DNA from 2 places in the Mycolicibacterium sichuanense genome. Region 2 is predicted to be linked to the other one. Evidence: riboswitches for the same ligand, from Rfam matches in the RefSeq annotation. Region 2 holds a riboswitch; the other holds the start of a gene.
The links. A riboswitch is a leader RNA that binds a small molecule or an ion and turns the genes downstream of it on or off. The one in region 2 is predicted to bind glycine.

Region 1 (11,611 bases), on a different contig from region 2:
GGCAGTCTCAACGGCACCTACGTCAACCGCGAGCCCGTGGACTCCGCGGTGCTGGCAAACGGCGACGAAGTCCAGATCGGAAAGTTCCGACTGGTCTTCCTCACCGGACCGAAGGGCGACGACGGCAGCACGGCAGGCTAATGACCGCGCCCGACACCCCAGCGCTCGCCGGGATGTCGATCGGAGCGGTCCTCGACTCGCTGCGACCCGACTTTCCGGACGTGACCATCTCCAAGATCCGCTTCCTGGAAGCCGAAGGTCTGGTCACGCCGCAACGCTCGGGCTCGGGCTACCGGCGATTCACCGCATACGACTGTGCGCGGTTGCGCTTCATCCTGACCGCTCAGCGGGACCACTACCTGCCGTTGAAGGTCATCAAGGCCCAACTCGACGCGCAGCCCGACGGGGCGCTCCCCGACACCGGAACCGGTTATGGCGTACCGCGATTGGTCCAGGTCTCGCAGGACCGGGCCGGTGACGCCAGCGCCTACGACACGGCCGCCGTCGCGCCGGCCCAGGTCCGGCTGAGCCGGGAGGACCTGCTGTCCCGCTCTGGGGTCGACGAAGAACTCCTCGGCTCGCTGATCAAGGCGGGCGTGATCAGGACCGGGCCCGGTGGGTTCTTCGACGAGCACTCTGTCGTGACGGCGCAGTGCGCCAAGGCCTTGGCCGACTACGGCGTCGAACCCCGGCACCTGCGGGCGTTCCGTTCGGCCGCCGACCGGCAGTCGGACCTGATCGCCCAGATCGCCGGGCCGGTGGTCAAGGCAGGCGCGCGAGACCGCGCCGACGACCTGGCCCGCGAGGTCGCTGCACTGGCCATCACGTTGCACACCTCGCTGATCAAGTCTGCGGTGCGCGACGTACTCGATCGCTGAGGATTAGACTCGGCACGACGGTTTCAGGACCGGCTTTCAGGCGGAGGGCAGACACAGATGGGCGAAGTTCGTGTGATCGGAATTCGCGTTGAGCAGCCCCAGAACCAGCCGGTTCTGCTGCTACGCGAATCCAATGGTGATCGCTACCTGCCGATCTGGATCGGTCAGACCGAGGCCCAGGCGATCGCGCTGGAGCAGCAGGGCGTCGAACCGGCCCGCCCGCTGACCCACGATTTGATCCGGGATCTGATTACCGCCCTTGGCCATTCGCTCAAGGAAGTGCGGATCGTCGACCTGCAGGAGGGCACCTTCTACGCCGACCTGGTCTTCGACCGCGACATCAAGGTCTCGGCGCGCCCCTCGGACTCGGTGGCGATCGCCATGCGGGTCGGGGTGCCGATCTACGTCGAGGAGGCGGTGCTCGCCGAGGCGGGCCTGCTGATTCCGGACGAGTCCGACGAGGAGACCACCGGCGCGGTGCGCGAGGACGAGGTCGAGAAGTTCAAGGAGTTCCTCGACAGTGTGTCTCCCGACGACTTCAAGGCCACCTGACGCGATAGTCACGGATACGTCTCACGCGCTCGACACGCGGAGCGAGTTTCCCCGATGGAACCCGTCGACAGCCATACTTCATTCACTACGAGAGGCAGTGAGTGCCGAGCAGGGAGCGTATGCTCGACATACTCGAGAACTCGGAGCAAACGTGCTGAACCGTCGCTGACGGCTCGTGGGCACGTATCCAGTTCGATCGGCGAGAGGATGGGCAGTGGGCGACACGCCACGTCAGGAGCAGTTGGATCTCACATCCAGCGGCACCCCGGAGCGGGTGGTCTCAGCCGCACCTGGCGAACCCATCCAGGCGGGCCTGTTTCCCGACGACTCGGTGCCGGACGAATTGGTTGGCTACCGCGGTCCCAGTGCGTGCCAGATCGCGGGCATCACCTACCGCCAGCTGGACTACTGGGCACGCACCTCGCTGGTGGTCCCGTCCATCCGCGGTGCGGCGGGCTCGGGCAGCCAGCGGCTGTACTCGTTCAAGGACATCCTGGTCCTCAAGATCGTCAAACGGCTTCTGGACACCGGCATCTCGCTGCACAACATCCGTGTCGCGGTCGATCACCTACGCCAGCGCGGCGTCAAGGACCTCGCGAACATCACGCTGTTCTCCGATGGCACCACGGTCTACGAATGCACCTCCGCCGAAGAGGTCGTCGACCTTCTGCAAGGTGGTCAGGGCGTGTTCGGCATCGCGGTCTCGGGTGCCATGCGCGAACTCACCGGCGCCATCGCCGACTTCCCGGGTGAGCGTGCCGACGGCGGGGAGTCCATCCCCAGCCCCGAGGACGAGCTGGCCTCGCGCCGCAAGCACCGCGACCGCAAGATCGGCTAGATCCCGGCACTCCGGTAGACTCGGCACCGCATCGCCCCCTCGCGGGAGAGTTCCGTGGTCGCCAGCTGCGGACGCCGAAGGAGCAACACCTCTCCGTCAACCTCTCAGGCACCCAGGACCGCGCGGAGCCACGATGCCTCTGGAAAGCGGCGGATGTTCGCCCGCCCATGGGGAAAGGCAGAAACCGGCCCTGGCCGGCTCCGGCCGAATCTCTCAGGCACCCGTCACGGGTCGACGACAGAGGGAGAGGACCGCTAGCGGTTCCACGCTCTGACGTGTGAGAGGTCCTCCCTTGTCCGGTACCCCGCCCCATCCCCGCAATGAGCACCACACCCCCCGCTTCTCCGACCGGCACATCGGACCCGACACCGACGCCGTCGCGACGATGTTCGGGGTCATCGGTGTCGACAGCCTCGGCGAACTGGCCGAGAAGGCGCTGCCCGCGGGCATTCTCGACGCGCTGACCGCCGATGGCGTGGCGCCCGGACTCGACCAGCTTCCGCCGCCCGCGTCGGAGGAGCAGTCGCTGGCCGAACTGCGCGCGATGGCCGACGCGAACACCGTCGCCGTCTCGATGATCGGTCAGGGGTACTTCGACACGCTCACCCCGGCCGTGCTGCGCCGCAACATCCTGGAGAACCCCGCCTGGTACACGGCCTACACGCCCTACCAGCCCGAGATCAGCCAGGGCCGGCTCGAGGCGCTGCTGAACTTCCAAACCATGGTCGAGGACCTCACCGGCCTCGAGGTCGCCAACGCCTCCATGCTCGACGAGGGCACCGCGGCCGCAGAGGCCATGACGCTGATGCACCGCGCGGTGAAGGGTTCGGTGAACCGGATCGCCGTGGACGTCGACGTCTACGCCCAGACTGCCGCGGTGATCGAGACGCGCGCCAAGCCGCTGGGCATCGAGGTCGTCACCGCCGACCTGCGCGAGGGCCTGCCCGATGGGGACTTCTTCGGCGTCATCGTGCAGCTGCCTGGCGCCAGCGGACGCGTCACCGACTGGAGTGCACTGGTCGCTCAGGCCCACGAGCGCGGCGCACTGGTCGCGATCGGTGCCGACCTGCTGGCTGCCACGCTGATCACCCCGCCGGGAGACCTCGGCGCCGACGTCGCGTTCGGCACCACCCAACGCTTCGGCGTCCCAATGGGATTCGGCGGCCCGCATGCCGGTTACCTGGCCGTGCACGCCAAGCATGCCCGTCAGCTGCCCGGCCGCCTGGTCGGCGTGTCGGTGGACGCCGACGGGTCGGCCGCCTACCGGCTGGCCCTGCAGACCCGTGAGCAGCACATCCGCCGCGACAAGGCCACCAGCAACATCTGCACCGCGCAGGTGCTGCTCGCGGTGATGGCGGCGATGTACGCCAGCTACCACGGCGCCGACGGACTGACTGCAATCGCGCACAGGGTCCACGGCAATGCGCTGGCGATCGCCAGCGGACTCACCGACGCCGGTGTCGAGGTGGTGCACGACGCGTTCTTCGACACCGTGCTCGCCCGCGTGCCCGGCCGGGCCGAGGAGGTCCGCGCCGCCGCCAAGGAGCGCGGCATCAACGTGTGGCTCGTCGACGCCGACCACGTCTCGATGTCATGTGACGAGGCGACCACCGCCACCCACGTCGAGCAGGTGCTCGAGGCCTTCGGCGCGAGCCGCGGCGGTCAACACTGGGCGGGCCCGGAGATCGCCACCCGCACCTCGCCGTTCCTGACCCACCCCGCCTTCACGCGCTACCGCACCGAGACCGAGATGATGCGCTACCTGCGCTCGCTGTCGGACAAGGACATCGCGCTCGACCGCAGCATGATTCCGCTGGGTTCGTGCACGATGAAGCTCAACGCCGCCGCCGAGATGGAACCCATCACCTGGCCGGAGTTCGCCCGTCAGCACCCGTTCGGACCGGCATCGGACACCCCGGGGCTGCGCAAGCTGATCGCCGACCTCGAGACCTGGCTCACCCAGCTCACCGGCTACGACTCGGTGTCGCTGCAGCCCAACGCGGGATCGCAGGGGGAGTACGCCGGGTTGCTCGCCATCCAGGCCTACCACCTGAGTCGTGGTGACGCGCAACGCAACATCTGCCTGATCCCGTCGAGCGCGCACGGCACCAACGCGGCGTCCGCGGCGCTGGCCGGTATGCGCGTCGTAGTGGTCGCCTGCCGTGCCAACGGTGACGTCGACCTGGACGACCTGCGCGCCAAGATCGCCGAACACGGCGACCGGGTCGCGGCGCTGATGATCACCTACCCGTCGACGCACGGCGTCTACGAGCACGACGTCGAGGAGATCTGTGCCGCCGTCCACGACGTAGGAGGACAGGTGTACGTCGACGGCGCGAACCTGAACGCGCTCGTCGGGCTGGCCCGGCCGGGGCATTTCGGCGGCGACGTCAGCCACCTGAACCTGCACAAGACCTTCTGCATCCCGCACGGCGGCGGCGGTCCCGGTGTCGGGCCGGTCGCGGTGCGCAGCCATCTGGCGCCGTACCTGCCGGGACATCCGCGCGCCGACGAACTCGGTGAGCACTACACGGTGTCGGCGGCGCCCTACGGTTCGGCCTCGATCCTGCCGATCACGTGGGCCTACATCCGCATGATGGGAGCACCCGGCCTGCGCGCGGCGACCCTGACCGCGATCGCGTCGGCCAACTACATCGCCCGCCGGCTCGACGAGTACTACCCCGTGCTCTACACGGGCGAGAACGGCATGGTGGCCCACGAGTGCATCCTGGATCTGCGCACCATCACCAAGACCACCGGCGTCACGGTCGACGACGTGGCGAAGCGGTTGGCAGACTACGGTTTTCACGCGCCGACCATGAGCTTCCCCGTCGCGGGCACGCTGATGGTCGAGCCCACCGAGAGTGAGAGCCTGGCCGAGGTGGACGCCTTCTGCGAGGCCATGATCTCGATCCGCGCCGAGATCGACCAGGTCGGTTCCGGGGCCTGGTCGGTCGAGGACAACCCGCTGCGCGGTGCCCCCCACACCGCCGAGTGCCTACTGGTGGAGAACTGGAAGCACCCCTACACCCGCGAGCAGGCGGCCTACCCGCTTGGCAAGGGCTTCCGGCCCAAGGTGTGGCCGCCGGTGCGCCGCATCGACAGCGCCTACGGTGACCGCAATCTGGTGTGCTCCTGCCCGCCGGTGGAGGCCTTCGCCTAACCTGGGCCGATGTTGCCCAGAAGCGTCGAGGACTGGCTCGACGGAGGACACTTCGTCGAGACGCCGGTGGGTTCGGTCTTCGTCCGGGCATCGGCGGGTACCGGGCCGACGGTGCTGATGCTGCACGGGTATCCGTCGAGCTCGTACGACTACCGCAGCGTGGTGCCCCACCTGGGTGATCGCGCCTGGCTGACGATGGACTTCCTCGGGTTCGGCTTGTCCGACAAACCCCGACCGCATCGCTACAGCCTGTTCGAGCAGTCCGACCTGGTGGAGACGGTCGTGGCGGCCGAGATCTCCGGGCCAGTGGTGCTCGTCGCCCACGACATGGGCACCTCGGTCGCCACCGAGCTACTGGCTCGAGACATCGAGAGGCGCTTGAGTTTCGACCTTCGCGCGGCAGTACTCACCAACGGCAGCGTGATCCTGGAACGGGCATCCCTGCGGCCGATGCAGAAGGTGCTGCGGGGACCACTTGGGCCGCTCGCCGCGCGGCTGGCCAACCGCAGGACGTTCCGGACGGGCTTCGGTGAGCTGTTCAGCGCGGGCCACCCGCTGTCGGACGAGGAGGCCGAAGCTCAATGGGCGTTGCTGTCCCGCGACGGCGGCCACCGCATCTCCCACCTGACGATCTCCTACCTCGACGAGCGGGTGCGCCATGCGTCGCGGTGGCACGGCGCGGTGCGGAATTGGCCGAAGCCGCTTAGCTTCCTGTGGGCGCTGGAGGATCCGGTGGCCACGGTGAACGTGCTGGCGGGACTGCGTGAGTTGCGCCCCGCCGCCAAGGTCGTCGAGCTTCCCGGCGTCGGCCACTATCCACAGGTCGAGGTGCCCGGGGTGTTCGCCGAGCGCGCCCTCGAGTCGTTGGGCCCGCGTTAGCCGATAGCTGCCGTCAGCGCCGCGGTGAGGTCTGGACCCGCAGAGCTCGCGACGTTGCGGTAGCTGCCACCGGTCGTCTGCGCGACCGCCTCCCAGGTGGCGCGGTCGGGGTCGGACCCGAAGTCGATCACGTCGACCGCCACCGGCTTGGCCTGGTTGAAGGTTTGCTTGACGAAGTCCTGAAGGCCGGGCCCGTCCAGCGACTGGTCGGTGTGCGGACCCGCGGTGATCACCAGCACCGAATTCGGCTGTCCATCCCGGAAGTTGGCGACGGCATCCGGATACAGCAGCCGCAGCGTCGTGAACGACACGGCGCCGCCGTTGCTGGCCACCTGGCCGTTGAGGTTGGTGGTCAGTGCCGCCGAGCGGGGTTGGCCGCCGATGGGTTCGTCGAGTGCTCCCAGCGCGATCTCGGAACGCCCGGCCACGCCGTCGAAGGTCCACAATCCGACGGCGGCGTTGGGCGGCAGCGCCTGCAGTCGCGCGGTGAGCGCGGCGGTCACGTTGGCCAGCCGGGACTTGCCACCCTCGTCGGTGGTCATGGACTGATCGAGCAAGATCGTCACGGCCGGGTTCTGGGCGGGGGTGCTGACCAGGTTGGCCAGCGTTGCCCTGGTGCTGCCGTCACCCACCGAGAGCGGTGCCTGCAGGGCCGGGAAGTCGGTCACGTCGCTGGCCGGCATCGTGGCGCCGTTGGAGCGGAAGCCCGCTTCGGTCAGGCTGGCCAGCGCCTCGGGCTTGCGCAGGAATCGCGCGAATTCGCTTGCCGCGCTGATCTGTTCCTGGCTGAGCCAGTTGCCCGCGAGCAGCACCGTCGGATAGTCGGCCTGCGCCGTCGGCCCCGGGGGCAGCCAGGCGGCCAACCGGTCCTTGGCGCCCGACTGCGTGCCGCGCTGGAAGATCTGCTGCTCGGTGGCCACCACGGCGTGCACGTCGGCCGTCGCGGGATCGGCGGCCCCGAGGAGGGCATCCAGCGCCGTGGACGCCTTGGCGTCGGCCAACTTCGGCTGACCCGCCATCAGTGCGGCGACCGCATTGGCGCCCGAGGTGACTGGCGCGCCCGGCGGTGCCGCGGCCGACGCCACGGCCTCGGCGGCGAGGTAGGTCGCATCGCCACCTCCGGACATCGGCAACGCCAGTCGCAGTGAGCCCCAACCCGGCAGATTCAGCCCGTCCAACGACGTCGCGTTGTTCTGCAGACCGGGCAGCGCGCCCCAGTTCTGTTGTGCCAGAGCAGCCCTCAGCTGCGGCCGCACCGCGAGCACTACCGGCGAGGTGACCAGTGACCGACTGTCGCTGACGGTCTTCTCACCCGTCGACGCCTCCAGTCGGGCTTCGGAGATCGAACTGCCCGGGATCCACAGGGCCGGCCGCTCACCGAGGTCCGCGGGCCACGTCCCGCCGAAGCCGTCGACCACCTGATCGGCGTCGGCGGACTTCACTCCGATCTTGACGCACTTGTCGCCGACGGGATCGGCGGACTGGTTGTACTTGTCCGCGAGTGGGGTGATCTGCGGTTCGATCGAGGGATCGACCACGACCGCGACGGCGACCTCACCCGAGACGCAGCGGGCCGCACCCGCCTGTGAGCGGTGCGACAGGGCGTCGCCGAAGAAGCGCCACCCGATGACTGCACCGACGACCACGACGACGGTGACGAGCGCGACGATCACGCCGACGCTGATGCCGCGTCGCTTGGGCTGGATCGCGCGATGGCTGCCGGTCCACTCGCTGCTGTCCCAGTCACGACGGTTGGGCGGCGGAGCCGACGCGGCGAACGCGTGCGTCGTCTCTTCCTCGTCCCGTTCCGCTTCGGGGTGTGATGCTGGCTCGGAGTCCCCGAGGTCGGAGAAGTCGTTGCCCCGCGCCGGCGCCCAGTGGTCGTCGTAATCGTCGTCGTAATCGGCGTCGTAGTCGGCGCTTTCGTACTCACCGGACTCGTACTCACCGGATCCCTCGCCGGGTCGGTAGTCAGCGGGGCCGTACTCGTCGTCGGGGTAGTCGCTACCGGGACGACCCGGCTGGTCGGCGCCCGTCGGCACCTCGTCGGGGGAGTCCTCGGGGTCCGGAATGCTGTGCCTGCCCATCCCTAACCCCTGTCCTCCTCGTGTCCGTCGCGATCGTCGGGCTGCGTCACTCACCGAGCCGAGGCGTCGCCGGACGCCGTCTCGGTGAGCCCCGACGAAGTCTAGTCACTGCCCGGCGTGGCGAGCCTTGAACTCCCGGCGGCGCCGATGCAGGATCGGCTCGGTGTAACCGTTGGGCTGCGCCGCTCCCGACAGGATGAGTTCCTGTGCGGCCTCGAACGCGATGCTGGCCTCGGGGTCCGGCGCCATCGGCAGATAGTCGGGGTCCTTGGCGTTCTGCTCGTCGACGACGGCCGCCATCCGCCGCAGGCTGGCCTTGACGTCGTCGGCGGTGATGACGCCGTGGCGCAGCCAGTTGGCCAGCAGCTGGCTCGAGATGCGCAGCGTGGCGCGGTCCTCCATGAGGGCCACGTCGTGAATGTCGGGGACCTTGGAGCAGCCGACGCCGGCGTCGATCCACCGCACCACGTAGCCGAGGATCGACTGGCAGTTGTTGTCGACCTCCTCGCGGATCTCCTCGGGAGCCCACGCGAGCTCCTTGGCCAGCGGGATCGTGAGCAGTTCGTCGATGGTGGTACGCGGGGCCTCCTTGGCGATCTCCTTCTGCACCTCGAACACGTCGACCTGGTGGTAGTGCATGGCGTGCAGCGTCGCACCGGTCGGCGAGGGCACCCACGCGGTGGTCGCGCCCGCCTTGGGCTGACCGATCTTCTGCTCGACCATGTCGGCCATGAGGTCGGTCATTGCCCACATGCCCTTGCCGATCTGGGCCTTGCCGGACAACCCCGTCGCCAGGCCGGTGTCGACGTTGGCGTCTTCGTAGGCCTTGATCCAGGGCTGGCTCTTCATCGCGCCCTTGCGGACCATCGGGCCCGCCTCCATCGAGGTGTGGATCTCGTCACCGGTGCGGTCCAGGAAGCCGGTATTGATGAACACGACGCGGTCGGCGGCGGCCTTGATGCAGGCCTTCAGGTTCAGCGTGGTGCGCCGCTCCTCGTCCATGATGCCGACCTTCAGCGTGGCCTGCGGCAGGCCGAGGACGTCCTCGACGCGGCTGAACAGTTCGCACGTGAACGCGACCTCGGCGGGGCCGTGCATCTTTGGCTTCACGATGTAGATGGAGCCGGTGCGGCTGTTGAGCAGTGGCCCATTCTCGTCGTCGTCCTTCAAGCCGTGCATCGCGATCAGCCCGGTGAACAGGGCGTCCTGAATGCCCTCTGGCACCTCGGAACCGTCCTCGAACACGATCGCGTCGTTGGTCATCAGGTGCCCGACGTTGCGGACGAACAGCAGGCTCCGGCCGGGGAGCGTCAGCTCGGACTCGCCGCCGGGGGCGATGAACGTGCGGTCCTGGTTCAGCACCCGGGTGAAGGTCTTGCCGCCCTTGCTGACCTCTTCGGAGAGGTCGCCGCGATTCAGGCCGAGCCAGTTGCGGTAGCCCAGCACCTTGTCCTCGGCATCGACCGCGGCGACGGAGTCCTCGAAGTCCATGATCGTGGTGACCGCGGACTCCAGCACGACGTCCTTGACCCCTGCCCCGTCGGTGGAGCCGACGGGGGAGTCGGGGTCGATGAGGATCTCGACGTGCAGGCCGTGGTGGACCAGCAGCACCGACGTCGGGGCGCTTGGCTCACCGAGGTAGCCGGCGAACTCGTCGGGGTTGGCCAGGCCGACCGAGAGGCCGTCGCCGAGGGTGACCAGGAGCTGTCCGTCCTCCACCGTGAAGCCGGTGGCGTCGGCGTAGGACCCCGAAGCCAGCGGCACCGACTCGTCGAGGAACTTCCTGGCGTAGGCGATGACCTTGGCGCCGCGCACCTGGTTGTATCCGCCGCCACCCTTCTCGGCGCCGTCGGTCTCCGGAATCACGTCGGTGCCGTACAGCGCGTCGTAGAGCGAGCCCCAGCGGGCATTGGATGCGTTCAGCGCGAAGCGGGCGTTGAGGATTGGCACCACCAGCTGCGGGCCGGCGGTGCTGGTGATCTCCGCGTCGACGCCCGACGTGGTGATGGTGAAGTCCTCGGGTTCGGGCTCCAGGTAGCCGATCTCGGTGAGGAAGGCGCGGTACTCCTGCGCGTCGAACGGTCCGATGACGCGCTGCCGATGCCACTTGTCGATCTGCGCCTGCAGTTCATCGCGCCGCGCCAGCAGATCCTGGTTCTGCGGCGCCAGGTCGGTGACGACCTTGTCCACGCCCGCCCAGAAGCTGTCGGGGTCCAGACCGGTACCGGCGAGTGCCTCGTTGGTGATGAAGTCGTGCAGCACCTTTGCCACCCGCAGGTTGCCGACGGTCACGCGATCGGTGGTCATGGTTTCCTCTCTCAAGCGTCGATCAAGCTTACCCGTGGGTAATGCGCAGCCAATTGCCCTGTCTCGGGCTGAAATCGATGGGGACCACGAACGTGGGCGCGGTCACGAGGCGGGTGCGGCCCCCGGCAGGGGTACGACGGGCGTCGCCGGGGTGCCCAACCGGCCAGCCAGCCACGGCAGCGCGGCCGCGAATGCTCTTGCCGCGCCGCCGAAGTCGTGATTTCCGGCAGTCGGTACCACCGCGCACGGGATGCCGTGCGAACTGGCGAGGGGGCACAGGTAGGACGCGACCGCGAGGTGGTCCTCTGGCGCGATGTCGGCGGGTCGTTGGTCGGGTGGGTTGCCGCCGGCGGGGTAGTAGACCGTCGGGCCAGGCGTCGAGACCGCGAACCAGCCCGCCGGTCCGGTGTACTGGCCGTGCGCCTCCATCACGGTCGCTGGGTCGAACGCCGTGAAGGCCGTTGCGTCGCCGCCGAAGAGCCGGGCGATGGTCTGCTGGCGTGAGCCAGCGGTCGGCCCGAGTTCCCCGTCGACGTCGACGAAGGCCGAGAACAGCTCGGGGTGCATTACCGTCGTCATCAGGGCGCACGTCCCGCCGGCCGACCATCCGACGAAACCCCACCTCGCCGCATCGGAACTGGTGCCGAAATGCGAGACGACGAAGGGCACGACGTCCTTGGTGAGGTGGTCGGCCGCATTGCCGCGGATGCCGTTGACGCATTCGGTGTCGTTGCTGAACTCACCGCTGGTGTCGACGAACACCAGGACGGGGGCGTTGCCGCCGTGCGCGGCCGCGAAGGCGTCCGCAGTCTGGCGGGCCTGACCCGTGGTCGGCCAGTCGATGGGGTGACCGAACTCACCCCCCGCCATGATCACGGCGGGCAGCTCGGGCGGGGCATCGCCGGCG
Region 2 (11,611 bases):
CCATGCCTCGTGGAACCCGAGGCGGTCCATCGCCACGATCAGCTCGAGGTCCCGCTCGATGGCCAACGTCGGGTTCTGCCCGGCGGGGTGAAACGGGGCCATGAAGTTTCCGAAGCGCATCGGGTCATTCTGACTCGCCCGCTGGGTTGGCTCCGGCGTTTCGGCGAGGGCGGATGCGACGGAACGTGCGACCCGCGGCACATTGATAGTGCACTAACTATTAGCGTACGATCTATCTTGTGTCCGCTTCCGTCCAGTCCGAGATCGATCCGCTCGCGCTCGAGCGTCAGGTGTGCTTTGCGTTGGCAGTGACCAACCGTGCCGTGTTGGCGGTGTATCGCCCCCTGCTGGAGCCCTTGGGTCTGACTCATCCGCAGTATCTGGTGATGTTGGCGCTCTGGGATCATCGGCGCGCGACCGCGGCTGGCCGGCCGGCGCTCACGGTCAAGGAGATCGCCGCTGCCTTGCAGCTCGACTCGGCCACGCTGTCTCCCATGCTCAAGCGCCTCGAGGCGCTCGGGTTCGTCACGCGCAGTCGCAGTGCGATCGACGAGCGCGCCACCGCCGTCGAGCTCACCGACCGGGGCCTCGAGCTGCGCACCCAGGCGTTGCAGATTCCGCCGGCCGTGGTGGCCCGGCTCGGCGTCGACCTCGCCGAGCTCGAGGAGCTGCACCGCGTGCTCACCCGCATCAATTCCGCTGCGCTGACGGCCCTGCCGTGAGCGACGTCCACCCCAAGGAGGGCAGCATGTCCCACGAGAAGCCATCCCCGCTGCAGTACGTCGCCTATTCGTATGGGCGGCGCCTGCCCGACTCGATGCGGGACTGGGTCGCCCATGATCTGGCCGACCACGGGGCGGTGCGCCGCCACCTGATTCGCATGGCGATTCCACCGCTCATCGTGCTGGCGCCCTTCTGGCTGCTGCCTGCGTCGCTGTACGTGCACATGGAGATGACGGTGCCGATCTACGCCTGGGCGGTGCTGATGTCATTGGCGCTCAACAAGGTCTGGCGCCGCCACCGGCTGGCTCAGCACGGTCTGGACCCCAACCTGGTCGACGTCATCCGTCGCAAGCGGGACGCCCGTCTGCACGCGGACTACATCGAGCGTTTCGGCCCGCGTCCAGAGTCGGCGCGCAGACAGGCCAACAGCAGTCCGTTCTAGCGGCGGGCCCTGGCGATGGCGTCCGCGCTCACCGGGGTGAACAGGTTGACCAGATTGCCGTCCGGATCCCGGAACAGCGTCGAGCGGTTGCCCCAGGGCATGGTGGTCGGCGGTTGCACCCAGTCTGCGACCGCAGAACCCAGGCGCTCCCACTCGGCGTCGACGTCGGCAACCTCGAATTCGACGATGGCGCTGTGGTTCTCACCGGCGCGCAAGTCGTCCACGTCGAACAGGGCCGTGGTCTGGGTGTGTCCTATCGCCAGTGCGAAGGGCGGCATCACGAGCTCGGCGAACAGCGGCGTGTGTCGTACGCCCGCGACGCCGGTGACGTGTTCGTAGAACTCGACGAGCCGCTCGACGTCGTCGGTGATGATGCGGATGGAGGCGAACTGCATGGTCGTGGATCCCGTCCTCGAAGTCAGAAACGATACGACACCGTAGCGTAGCGTTGTGACAAGATGGCTCCATGGCAGATGCAGTGGACGGGCGGATCGCGCGATCTCGCGATCGCGTGTTGAGCGCCACCTTGGAGCTGCTCAGCCAGAGCGGGGTGAGCGGTTTCAGCGTCGACGAGGTGGTACGCCGCTCGGGCGTCGCCAAGACCACGATCTACCGACACTGGCCCTCGCGGGAGGCGTTGGTGCTCGAGGCGGCGGTTCGGATCAGTGCCGAGCATCCGGTCCCGGATACCGGCGCCCTGGAGACCGACCTGGTCGAACTCCTCGTCGCCATCGGCGGACTCCTCGTGACGGCCCGGTGGTCGTCGGTCGTCCCGTCGCTCGTCGACGTCGCCGAGCGCGATCCGGCCTTCGCCGAGGTGCACGCATCGATCCAGCGAGGGCACGCGGCGTCACTGCGCGAAGTGCTCGACAGGGCCGCGGCCAGGGGGGAGATCGCCGAAGCCACGGATCGGGCGTTCGTCGTCTCGGCGCTGATGGGGCCGCTGTACTACCGGCGCTGGTTTGCCCGCGAAGTGATCGATGCCGCGTTCGTCACATCGCTGGTCAGGAGTGTGGTCGGCGGTCTGGTCGGGGCGTAGGGGTTTTGCGCGGGGCGCGGCCGTCAATGCACGCGGCATGCGCAAATCTCGTCGGGCACCTGCCGTTCACCCGCCGTCAAGCTCGGCTGCGTTCAATGACCCGCGTGTCGACACCGATGAGAGCATTGCTTCGAGAAGTGGGCGCCGCATGTTGACGGTTGCCGGGCGCGCATGGGTGGCGGGCCTGGTCACTGCGCTCGGCTGCGCGCTGATCGGCCTCAGCGGGTCCGCGGCGGCAGGTCCTCCCGGCAACACGCGCGGGGAGCTGTCGTTCGGTGGTTTGCAACGCACGTACCTGGTGCACGCCCCGGCCGGCAATGACCAGCCCGCGGGCCTGGTGATCAACCTGCACGGCGCTGGCGCGACGGGTCAGGCGCAGGAGGCGATCTCGAACTACGATTCTGCCGCCGACGCGCTTGGCTTGGTCGTGGCCTACCCCGACGGCATCGACCAGAGCTGGGCCGACGGACGCGGCGCCTCGACACCAGACCGGCAAGGCGTCGACGACGTCGGCTTCCTAGTCGCGCTGGTCGATCGACTCGTCCGTGACTACGGCATCCCGCCGGGCCGGGTCTTCGCCACCGGCATGTCGGCCGGGGGTTTCATGGCCAATCGATTGGCCTGCGATCGCGCCGACGTCGTCGCGGCCGTCGCGCCGGTGGCGGGCACGCTCGGCTCGGGGGTTCCGTGCGCGCCGTCGCGGCCGGTGTCGGTCCTGCAGTTCCACGGCACCGCCGACGGTGTGGTGCCGTTCGGTGGCGGCGGCATGGTGGGTCGGGGTGGCGCCAGCGACATCCTCTCGGCGCCGGCGCTGGCGGCCCGATGGCGCGCCGCGGACGGCTGCTCGGACGCCCCGGTGGAGGAGGCCCTGCCCTCGGTCGGCGACGGTACCGGTCTGCGGCGCTACACCTCGGTGGGCTGCGCCGGTGGCACGTCGGCGGTGTTCATCCAGATCGACGGCGGCGGACACACCTGGCCCAGCGGCAACTTCGCCCTGCCCGACGCCGGGCCCACCACGGGGGCGACGAACGCGTCGCTGGCCAGCGCGCAATTCTTCACCGCCCACGGTAGGTGAGGTCTCAGCACTCCACCCGGTTGACCGGAACGTGCATGGCCAGTCCGCCGGTCGAGGTCTCCTTGTACTTGGAGTTCATGTCCAGCCCGGTGGCGCGCATCGTCTCGATCACCTGGTCGAGGCTGACGCGGTGAAAACCGTCCCCGCGCAGTGCCATCCGCGCGGCGTTGATGGCCTTGCCGGCCGAGATCGCATTGCGCTCGATGCACGGGATCTGCACCAGGCCGGCGATCGGGTCGCACGTCAGGCCCAGGCTGTGCTCCATGGCGATCTCGGCGGCGTTCTCGACCTGCTGCGCGGTGCCGCCGAGGATCTCGGCCAGCGCTCCCGCCGCCATCGCGGCTGCCGAACCAACCTCGCCCTGGCAGCCGACCTCGGCGCCCGAGATGGACGCCCGCTGCTTGAACAGTGAACCGATGGCGCCCGCAGTGAGCAGGAACCGCACCACCACGTCGTCGGGGTCGGCGTCGCCCGCGCGGGTGTAGTGCAGCGCATAGTGCAATACGGCGGGAATGATGCCCGCGGCCCCGTTCGTCGGGGCCGTGACCACGCGTCCGCCGGACGCGTTCTCCTCGTTGACCGCGAGTGCGACCAGGTTCACCCAGTCCTCGGCGAAGGCGACGTCGCGGTCGGGATCGTCGCGGTCGAGACGCTCGTACCAATCGTGGGCCCGCCGTCGCACGCCGAGGGTGCCCGGCAGATTGCCGGTGCGTTCGATGCCCTTGCGCTGGCACTGCAGCATCACCTGGTGGATGTGCAGCAGGCCGGTGCGCACCTCGTCCTCTGAGCGGGTGGCGCACTCGTTGGCGAGCATGACCTGGCTGATCGCGAGACCTTGGGCGTCGGCGAGCTGGAGCAGCCGGGCGGCACTGTCGAAGGCGAGGGGAGCGTCGACGGGTGAAGGTCGATCGCCATCCGGGAGCTCGTCGTCGGCGCTGACGATGAAGCCGCCGCCGACCGAGAAGTACGTCTGCCGGTGCAGCTCGGTGCCGTCCGCATCGAACGCGGCGAGCGTCATCGCGTTGGCGTGCCGCTCGTGAACGGTCAAGGGCCGCAACACCATCGCATCCTCGGTCAGTGCCACTTGCTGGGCGCCGCCGAATAGGATCCAACCCTGCTCCCGCAGGGTGGACAACCGACTCTCCATCTCGTCGGTGTCGATGGTCTCGGGCGCGAAACCCTCCAACCCGAGCAGGATCGCGGCCATCGTGCCGTGACCCGCACCGGTGGCGGCCAGCGATCCGTACAGGTCCACGCGCACGTCCGCCGTCGCATCGAGCAACCCGCGCTGGCTGACCTCGCCGGCGAAGCGCGCCGCGGCGCGCATCGGGCCGACGGTGTGCGAACTCGATGGGCCGATGCCGACGGAGAACAGCTCGAAGACGCTGATGGTCATCGGGTGGCGAGGGACTGGGTGGGAATTGGCGGGGTGGGAAGAGGCTGGGTGGGAAGAGGCTGGGTGGGAATTTGCAGGGTGGAAATGGACTGGGCTGGGATGGACATGATGAACCTCTGGTCGGCATGTGACGGTGCAGGTCGCCTCCCCGCTCTGTCCTGAGACCTGAGAGATTGAGCGACGCCACGGGCGTGCCATTCACCTTCGGTAAGTGCCGCTGTCGTGCCCGGCGCTTTCTCCAGAGTTGCCTCGGCGCGGCGGTACTGGGCCTGAGAGATTCCTGGGGAGGATGTTGCTCCTACGGCACCCCGAGAACGGGGATCTCCCGCTGCGCGTCGACAGCGTATTGAGTTGTGGACGGAAACTTACTCGCGATCAAGCGCCCTTGCCATGAAAGCGGTCAGGCGGCCAGCGTCGCGGGGGTCGTTTCGGCGCCCGGCGTCCTAGAGGACGTCGATGATGTCGTTCTTCAAGACCTCCGCCTGGGTCCCGAAGACCGCCTGGACGTTGTTGCCGACCTCGATGACACCGGCAGCGCCGAGGCTCTTGAGTCGAGCCTGGTCGACCTTGCCGGTGTCGGCCACCTCCATGCGCAGGCGCGTGATGCAGGCGTCGACGTTGACGAGGTTGGCCCGACCACCGAAGGCGGCGATGAGTTGCTCGGCGGTGCTCTCCGCGACCTGCGCGGGCGCGGGGGCGGTGCGGGTCTCGGTCGCGGTGCCTGGCGCACCCGGCATCACCGCGGTGGCTGCATCGGCGCCCTCGCCGAGGTTGGCCCGCTCTTCGGCCTCGAACTCGTCGTCGGGTTCCCGGCCGGGGGTCCGCATGTTCCACTTCGTGATCGCGAAGCGGAACAGCAGGTAGTAGACGACGAAGAACACCACGCCCATGCCGATGAGCAGCGGGATGTTCTTCGCGGCCGGCGCGGTGCCGTACAGGAGCAGATCGATGAGGCCGGCGGAGAACGAGAAGCCGAGGTGGATGTCGAGCAGGTAGGCAATCGCCAGGGACAGCCCGGTGAGCACGGCGTGGATGACGTAGAGAGGGAAGGCCACGAACATGAACGCGAACTCGAGCGGCTCGGTGACACCGGTGAGGAAGGCGGTCAGTGCGGCCGCCGACAGGATGCCGACTGCCACCTTGCGCTGCTTCTTGTTGGCGACGTGGATCATCGCCAGCGCGGCGGCCGGCAGACCGAACATCAGGATCGGATAGAAGCCCGAGGTCAGCAGACCCGCGGAGGGATCACCCGCGGCGAAGCGGGTGAGCTCACCGGTGACCACCTTGCCGTCGGGGGCCTGATAGTCGCCGTAGATGAACCACACGAAGGAATTCACGATGTGGTGCAGACCGAGCGGGATCAGCATGCGGTTGGCGAATCCATAGACGAACGCGCCAATTGCTCCCGAGCCGCCGATGAACTTGCCGAGGCCGGTCAAGCCCGCGTCGAAGAGCGGGTAGCAGTAGCTCATCGCGAACGACAGGAAGAGGCACGCCAGGGAGACCACGATCGGCACGAAGCGCCGACCCCCGAAAAAGCCGAGATACGAGGGTAATTGAATGGTGTGATAGCGATCGAAGAGCCACGCGGTGAGCAGACCGACCACGATTCCAGCGAACACGCTGTAGTTGATCTGGGCCTGCTCGCCCGCCTTGTCGACCTGACCGGCCAGGACGATCGGCGACATCGTCTTGAACACCGCCTGAACCACCAGATAGCCGACGACGGCGGCCAGCGCCGTCGAACCGTCTGCCTTCTTGGCGAATCCGATGGCGACGCCGACGGCGAAGAGCAGCGGGAGATTGCTGAAGATCGCGTCGCCCGCCGCGCTCATCGCTTGGAAGAACGGCCCGATGACCGGTGCCTTGATGCGCCCGAGCAGATCGTCTTGGCCCAGCCGCAGCAGGATTCCGGCCGCCGGCAGCACTGCGATCGGCAGCATGAGGCTCTTGCCAAGCCGCTGCAGCTGCGCGAACCCCGGAATGCGCAGCCCCGACTTCGGTTGCGGCCCTTGATTTTCGATGGTCTCGCTCATCGTCGGTCACCCTCCTCGTGCGCACCCGTCGCCCCCGCCCACGCTGTGCGGAAGCTTAGACGAGAACCCCGGACCACGAGACCCTGTTGCGGGGCGCTCGTATTGTTGGGCACACAGTCGCCACGAAGGAGCCGCAGTGAGCACCACATCAGTCCTCGCCCCGATCTCGGGACGTGCGATACCGCTTCGCGACGTCTCCGATCCGGTCTTCTCGCAGGGCATGGTCGGCTACGGCGCGGCGGTCGAACCCCCCAGCGCTGTCGTAGAGGCCGTCGCGCCGGTGAGCGGACGACTGCTGAAACTGCTTCCGCATGCCTACGTAGTCCTCACCCCGGACGGCGTCGGCGTGTTGGTGCACCTGGGGCTGGACACCGTCGCGCTGAAGGGTGAGGGCTTCACGACCCACGTCAGTCAGGGCGACGAGGTCACGGCGGGTCAACTGGTCATCACCTACGACGTACCCGCGATCGTGGCCAAGGGGCTCGATCCCATCGTTCCCGTGGTCGTGATGGACGAGCGCGAGCCAGGAAACGTCGTCGCCTCCGACGCGGTGACGTCGGGTGCCGAGATAGCGACCGGGGAAACTCTCTTCACCGCGACCAAGCCGACGGCGGCCACCTAGATGGAAGTCGTCATCTGCCGCGACGCCGGCGAGATCGGCGGGATCGCCGCCGACGCGATCACTCTGCTGCTGCAGCGCAAGGCCACGGCGGTGCTCGGTCTGGCCACCGGGTCCTCGCCGCTGGCGATCTACGACGAACTGGTGGCACGCCACGAGGCCGGCGAGATCTCGTTCCGGCAAGCCCGCGGCTTCACCCTCGACGAATACGTCGGGCTGCCGGTCGACCACCCCGAGCGGTACCGGACGGTGATCGACACGGTGTTCGTCTCGCGGGTGGACTTCGCCCCCGGCGCCGTGCAGGGTCCCGATGGCGCAGCGGCCGCCATCCCCGCGGCGTGCGAGGCCTACGAGGACGCCATCCGCGCTGCCGGTGGCGTCGACCTGCAGATCCTCGGGATCGGCACCGACGGGCACATCGCGTTCAACGAGCCGGGCTCGTCCCTGGCCTCGCGGACGCGGATCAAGACGCTGACGCGGCAGACGCGAATCGACAACGCCCGCTTCTTCGGCGACGACGTCGACGCGGTGCCGACGCACTGCCTGACCCAGGGGCTTGGAACGATCATGCAGGCTCGGCACGTCATCCTGGTGGCCACGGGCCGCAGCAAGGCGGAGGCGGTTCACCACCTGGTGGAGGGTCCGGTCAGTGCGATGTGGCCTGCGACCGTCCTGCAGCACCATCCGCACGTGACGGTCCTGCTCGACGACGCCGCCGCCCGACGGCTGCAACTGGTCGACTACTACCGTGAGACCTACCAGTCCAAGCCGGCCTGGCAAGGCATCTGAACTCGGTCATGCTCCTCACCGCAGCTACCGTATTGACCGGCCGAGAGTCGTTGCGCCCCGGCTGGATCGAGATGTCCGACGGTGGGGTGACCGCGGTGGGCGCGGGTGCTCCGCCGCGGGCGCCCGACCACGCGCTCGGCGCGGCGACGGTGGTCCCCGGGTTCGTCGACACCCACCTGCACGGCGGCGCCGGAGCCAACTTCTCGACCGCCGTCCACTCCGAGACCGTCACTGCCGTCGGGTTGCACCGACGCCACGGCAGTACCGGGCTCGTCGCGTCGCTGGTCACCGCTGACCCCGACGAATTGCTCAGGCAGGTGGGTGAATTGGCGGGCGACGTCCGCGCCGGTCTGATCGACGGCATCCACCTCGAAGGTCCGTGGCTGTCCACATCGAGGTGTGGTGCGCACCGACCCGACCTGATGCGCGACCCGGATCCCGACGAGATCGACCGCCTCCTGGACGCCGCGAGCGGCGCGATCCGCATGGTCACCATCGCACCGGAACGCGACGGCGCGCTCGCGGCCATCCGCCAGCTGGTGGCCGCCGGTGTAGTGGTGGCGGTGGGGCACACCGAGGCCACCTACGCCCAGGCCGCAGCGGCGATCGAGGCCGGTGCCACCGTGGCCACGCACCTGTTCAACGCCATGCGCCCGATCGATCGCCGCGAGCCGGGGCCCATCGTCGCGCTGCTGGAGGATTCGCGCGTGACCGTCGAGGTGATCACCGACGGCGTTCACGTTCATCCCGCGGTCTATCGGCACGTCACGGCGACGGTGGGACCCGACCGGGTGTCGCTCGTGACCGATGCGATGGCCGCCACCGGGATGACCGACGGACGCTACCTGCTCGGCCCCCTGGCCGTGGACGTGGTCGACGGGGTGGCCAGGGTTGCGGGCACGGACACCATCGCAGGCAGTACCGCGACGATGGACCGGGTGTTCGCGTTCGCCGTGGAACACAGCGGCCTGCCCAGAGACGAGGCGCTGCACCTGGCGGTCCGGCAGGCGTCGCTGAATCCCGCTCGCGCACTCGGGCTTCCCCATGCGGGCCTGGTGGCCGGGGCCCCCGCGGACGCGGTAGTACTCGACGGCGACCTCGTCGTGACGGGCGCGTTGCGCCGTGGCGGGTGGGTCGCCGACCCCGCACCCGCATGAGGGTCGCGCGAGACCGGCCGCGTGCAGCACGGCCCACGTACCCTCAGTAGCGTGTCAGGGGTGTTGATCACGGCCGCCAGAGGCCCAGGGCTCCCTCGGCGATTCCGATAGTGGAAATCAACGATCGGGTGTACCGATTGATGTCACCACTGACCCGGGTCCTGTCCCTGCGGGCCATCGTGGTGGTCTCCGCGCTCGCAGTGATCTTGCTGGTCATCGTCCTCGGCACGTGGGTGTGGGTGGGTGTCACCGACGACCAGTACAGCCAGCTCGATCGCCGGCTCGATTCGGTGAGCAGCCTCGGTGACGTCAGCACGCTGCTGAACAGCTCGCCCAACACCGACGCCCAGCAGCCGATGCCCGACGGCAACGTGGTGCGGACCGCCCGCATCGGCGGCATCACGGTGTCGGTGCCGACGAACATAGTCCTGCCCGAGTTGCCCAACGGGTACGCCACCACCTCGATCGACGGTGTGCAGTACCGCGTGCGCACGTTTGCCGCTGGAATGGGATCGATCGCGCTTGGTGCCCCGTTGGCCGAGACGCAACACCGGATCGACGAGCTGCACATGCGGGTGTTGCTGATCTGCAGCGGCGTGATCGCGGGAACGGTGATCGTCGGGTGGGTGATCTCGTTGCTGATGATCAATCCCTTCCGCCTGCTCGCGCAGCAGGCACGCGCCATCAACGCCCAGTCCATGCCCGACGAGGTCCAGGTGCGCGGCGTGCGGGAGGCGGTGGAGATCGCCGAGGCCGTCGAGGGCATGCTGGCCCGCATCGGCACCGAGCAGCAGCGCACCAAGGCCGCGCTGGAGTCCGCGCGCGACTTCGCCGCGGTTGCCTCGCACGAACTGCGAACACCGCTGACTGCCATGCGCACCAACCTGGAGGTGCTGTCGACGCTCGACCTGGCCCCTGAACAGCGCGACGAGGTGATCGGTGACGTCGTCCGCACCCAGGGCCGGATCGAGGCGACGCTGACGGCGCTGGAGCGGCTGGCTCAGGGTGAGTTGACCACCACCGACGACTTCGTCACCTTCGACGTCACCGAACTCCTCGACCGCGCGGCGCACGACGCCCTTCGCGTCTATCCCGGTCTGCGCGTGACGCTTTCGTCGTCGTCGTCCAAGCTGATCGTCGGGCTCCCGGCCGGTCTTCGGCTGGTGATCGACAACGCCATCGCCAACGCGGTCAAACACGGTGGTGCCTCGGAGATCCGGTTGAGTGTCGTCAGTTCGGTCGAGGGGGTCGAGATCGCCGTCGACGACAACGGCACCGGTGTCCCCGAGGAGGAGCGCGCCGCTGTCTTCGAGCGGTTTGCGCGCGGCACCACCGCGTCCCGGTCGGGCTCGGGCCTGGGCCTGGCGCTGGTGGCCCAGCAGGCCGAATTGCACGGTGGCACAGCCCACTTGGACGTCAGCCCGCTGGGTGGTGCACGCCTGCTGCTGCGGCTGCCCGGACCGGAGTTCAAGTCCGAGGGTGCCAACCCGTCATCGGGTGCCTAGCCACCAGAGCCCCCGACCCGCGCCGAGTGTGGAGTTTCGGCACGCCTCGGGCCTCGAGGGCGCGCATCGTCTCCACACTCGGCGCAGGGTTGGGTTAGGCGTTGAGGGCCGCGAGGATGTTGGCGTCCTGCTGCTTGCCGTACCCGGTGACCAGATCGAGCGGCACGGGATCGCCGGCGGCGCCGTTGAACCGCACGGCAGCAACGGCGGGCCCCTCCGTGAAGATCAGGACACTGGCGGCTTGACCGTTGGTCGCCCGGCCGGTGATCAGCGTCCCGTTCTGACCGATGGCGATCGGGCGGGACGAAGCTCCGGGGATGTCGGCGAGCACGTCACCACGGCTGACGTCGAGCGCCACGGTGGCTGCCTGGGGATCGGGCAGGACGAAGACCATGTCGGTGATGGCCCTCGTCCCGTCCCGGTGCGTGTAGACGACCTCGATGCCTGACTTGCCTTCAGGATTCAGCAGCGGTGGATCCGCATGATAGGCAACGGAGTCGGTGATCACGTTGGGGTCGACGGGCAAGGTGGTGTAGTCGATGGGCGCCGCCAGGGCGGTAGCCGGAAATGCCAGTGCGGCGGCTGCCATGGCCGCGGTCGTGGCGACGGTGCATCGCGAAGACGGCATCAGGACTCTGCGACTCAGCATGGGTAGCAACCGAAGCCGTGCCAGCCGTCGCGCCAGAAGAAGCCAGCGCCGCAACCGTGGTCACCCGTCGAGCCCTGGCAGTCGAACATCTGCACCACCGGTTGCGGCGCAGGTGCGGGTGCGGGAATCCGCGGCTCGTTGACGACTTGTCCGGCATGGGCGGCCGGTGCGCTCAACATCG

Region 1: linked by a shared signal. The riboswitch ahead of gcvP (aminomethyl-transferring glycine dehydrogenase) and the one ahead of SBI80_RS04530 (L-serine ammonia-lyase) in region 2 are both predicted to bind glycine.

The regions. Positions count from the first base shown of each region.
Region 1 covers NZ_JAWQPU010000006.1:395,571-407,181, reverse strand. Annotated here, with positions in the region: gene garA (glycogen accumulation regulator GarA) at 1-141, shown strand, start outside; gene ftsR (transcriptional regulator FtsR) at 141-878, shown strand; gene SBI80_RS20310 (bifunctional nuclease family protein) at 936-1,430, shown strand; gene SBI80_RS20305 (MerR family transcriptional regulator) at 1,645-2,268, shown strand; glycine riboswitch at 2,301-2,399, shown strand; glycine riboswitch at 2,400-2,519, shown strand; gene gcvP (aminomethyl-transferring glycine dehydrogenase) at 2,561-5,431, shown strand; gene SBI80_RS20295 (alpha/beta fold hydrolase) at 5,441-6,310, shown strand; gene SBI80_RS20290 (substrate-binding domain-containing protein) at 6,307-8,397, opposite strand; gene SBI80_RS20285 (malate synthase G) at 8,503-10,704, opposite strand; gene SBI80_RS20280 (alpha/beta hydrolase) at 10,807-11,611, opposite strand, start outside.
Region 2 covers NZ_JAWQPU010000001.1:928,399-940,009, forward strand. Annotated here, with positions in the region: gene SBI80_RS04500 (LLM class flavin-dependent oxidoreductase) at 1-120, opposite strand, end outside; gene SBI80_RS04505 (MarR family winged helix-turn-helix transcriptional regulator) at 240-722, shown strand; gene SBI80_RS04510 (DUF5313 domain-containing protein) at 749-1,165, shown strand; gene SBI80_RS04515 (VOC family protein) at 1,162-1,560, opposite strand; gene SBI80_RS04520 (TetR/AcrR family transcriptional regulator) at 1,632-2,204, shown strand; gene SBI80_RS04525 (extracellular catalytic domain type 1 short-chain-length polyhydroxyalkanoate depolymerase) at 2,353-3,279, shown strand; gene SBI80_RS04530 (L-serine ammonia-lyase) at 3,284-4,675, opposite strand; glycine riboswitch at 4,924-5,013, opposite strand; gene SBI80_RS04540 (PTS transporter subunit EIIC) at 5,119-6,711, opposite strand; gene SBI80_RS04545 (PTS sugar transporter subunit IIA) at 6,848-7,333, shown strand; gene nagB (glucosamine-6-phosphate deaminase) at 7,334-8,119, shown strand; gene nagA (N-acetylglucosamine-6-phosphate deacetylase) at 8,128-9,276, shown strand; gene SBI80_RS04560 (sensor histidine kinase) at 9,417-10,781, shown strand; gene SBI80_RS04565 (hypothetical protein) at 10,876-11,409, opposite strand; gene SBI80_RS04570 (hypothetical protein) at 11,424-11,611, opposite strand, start outside.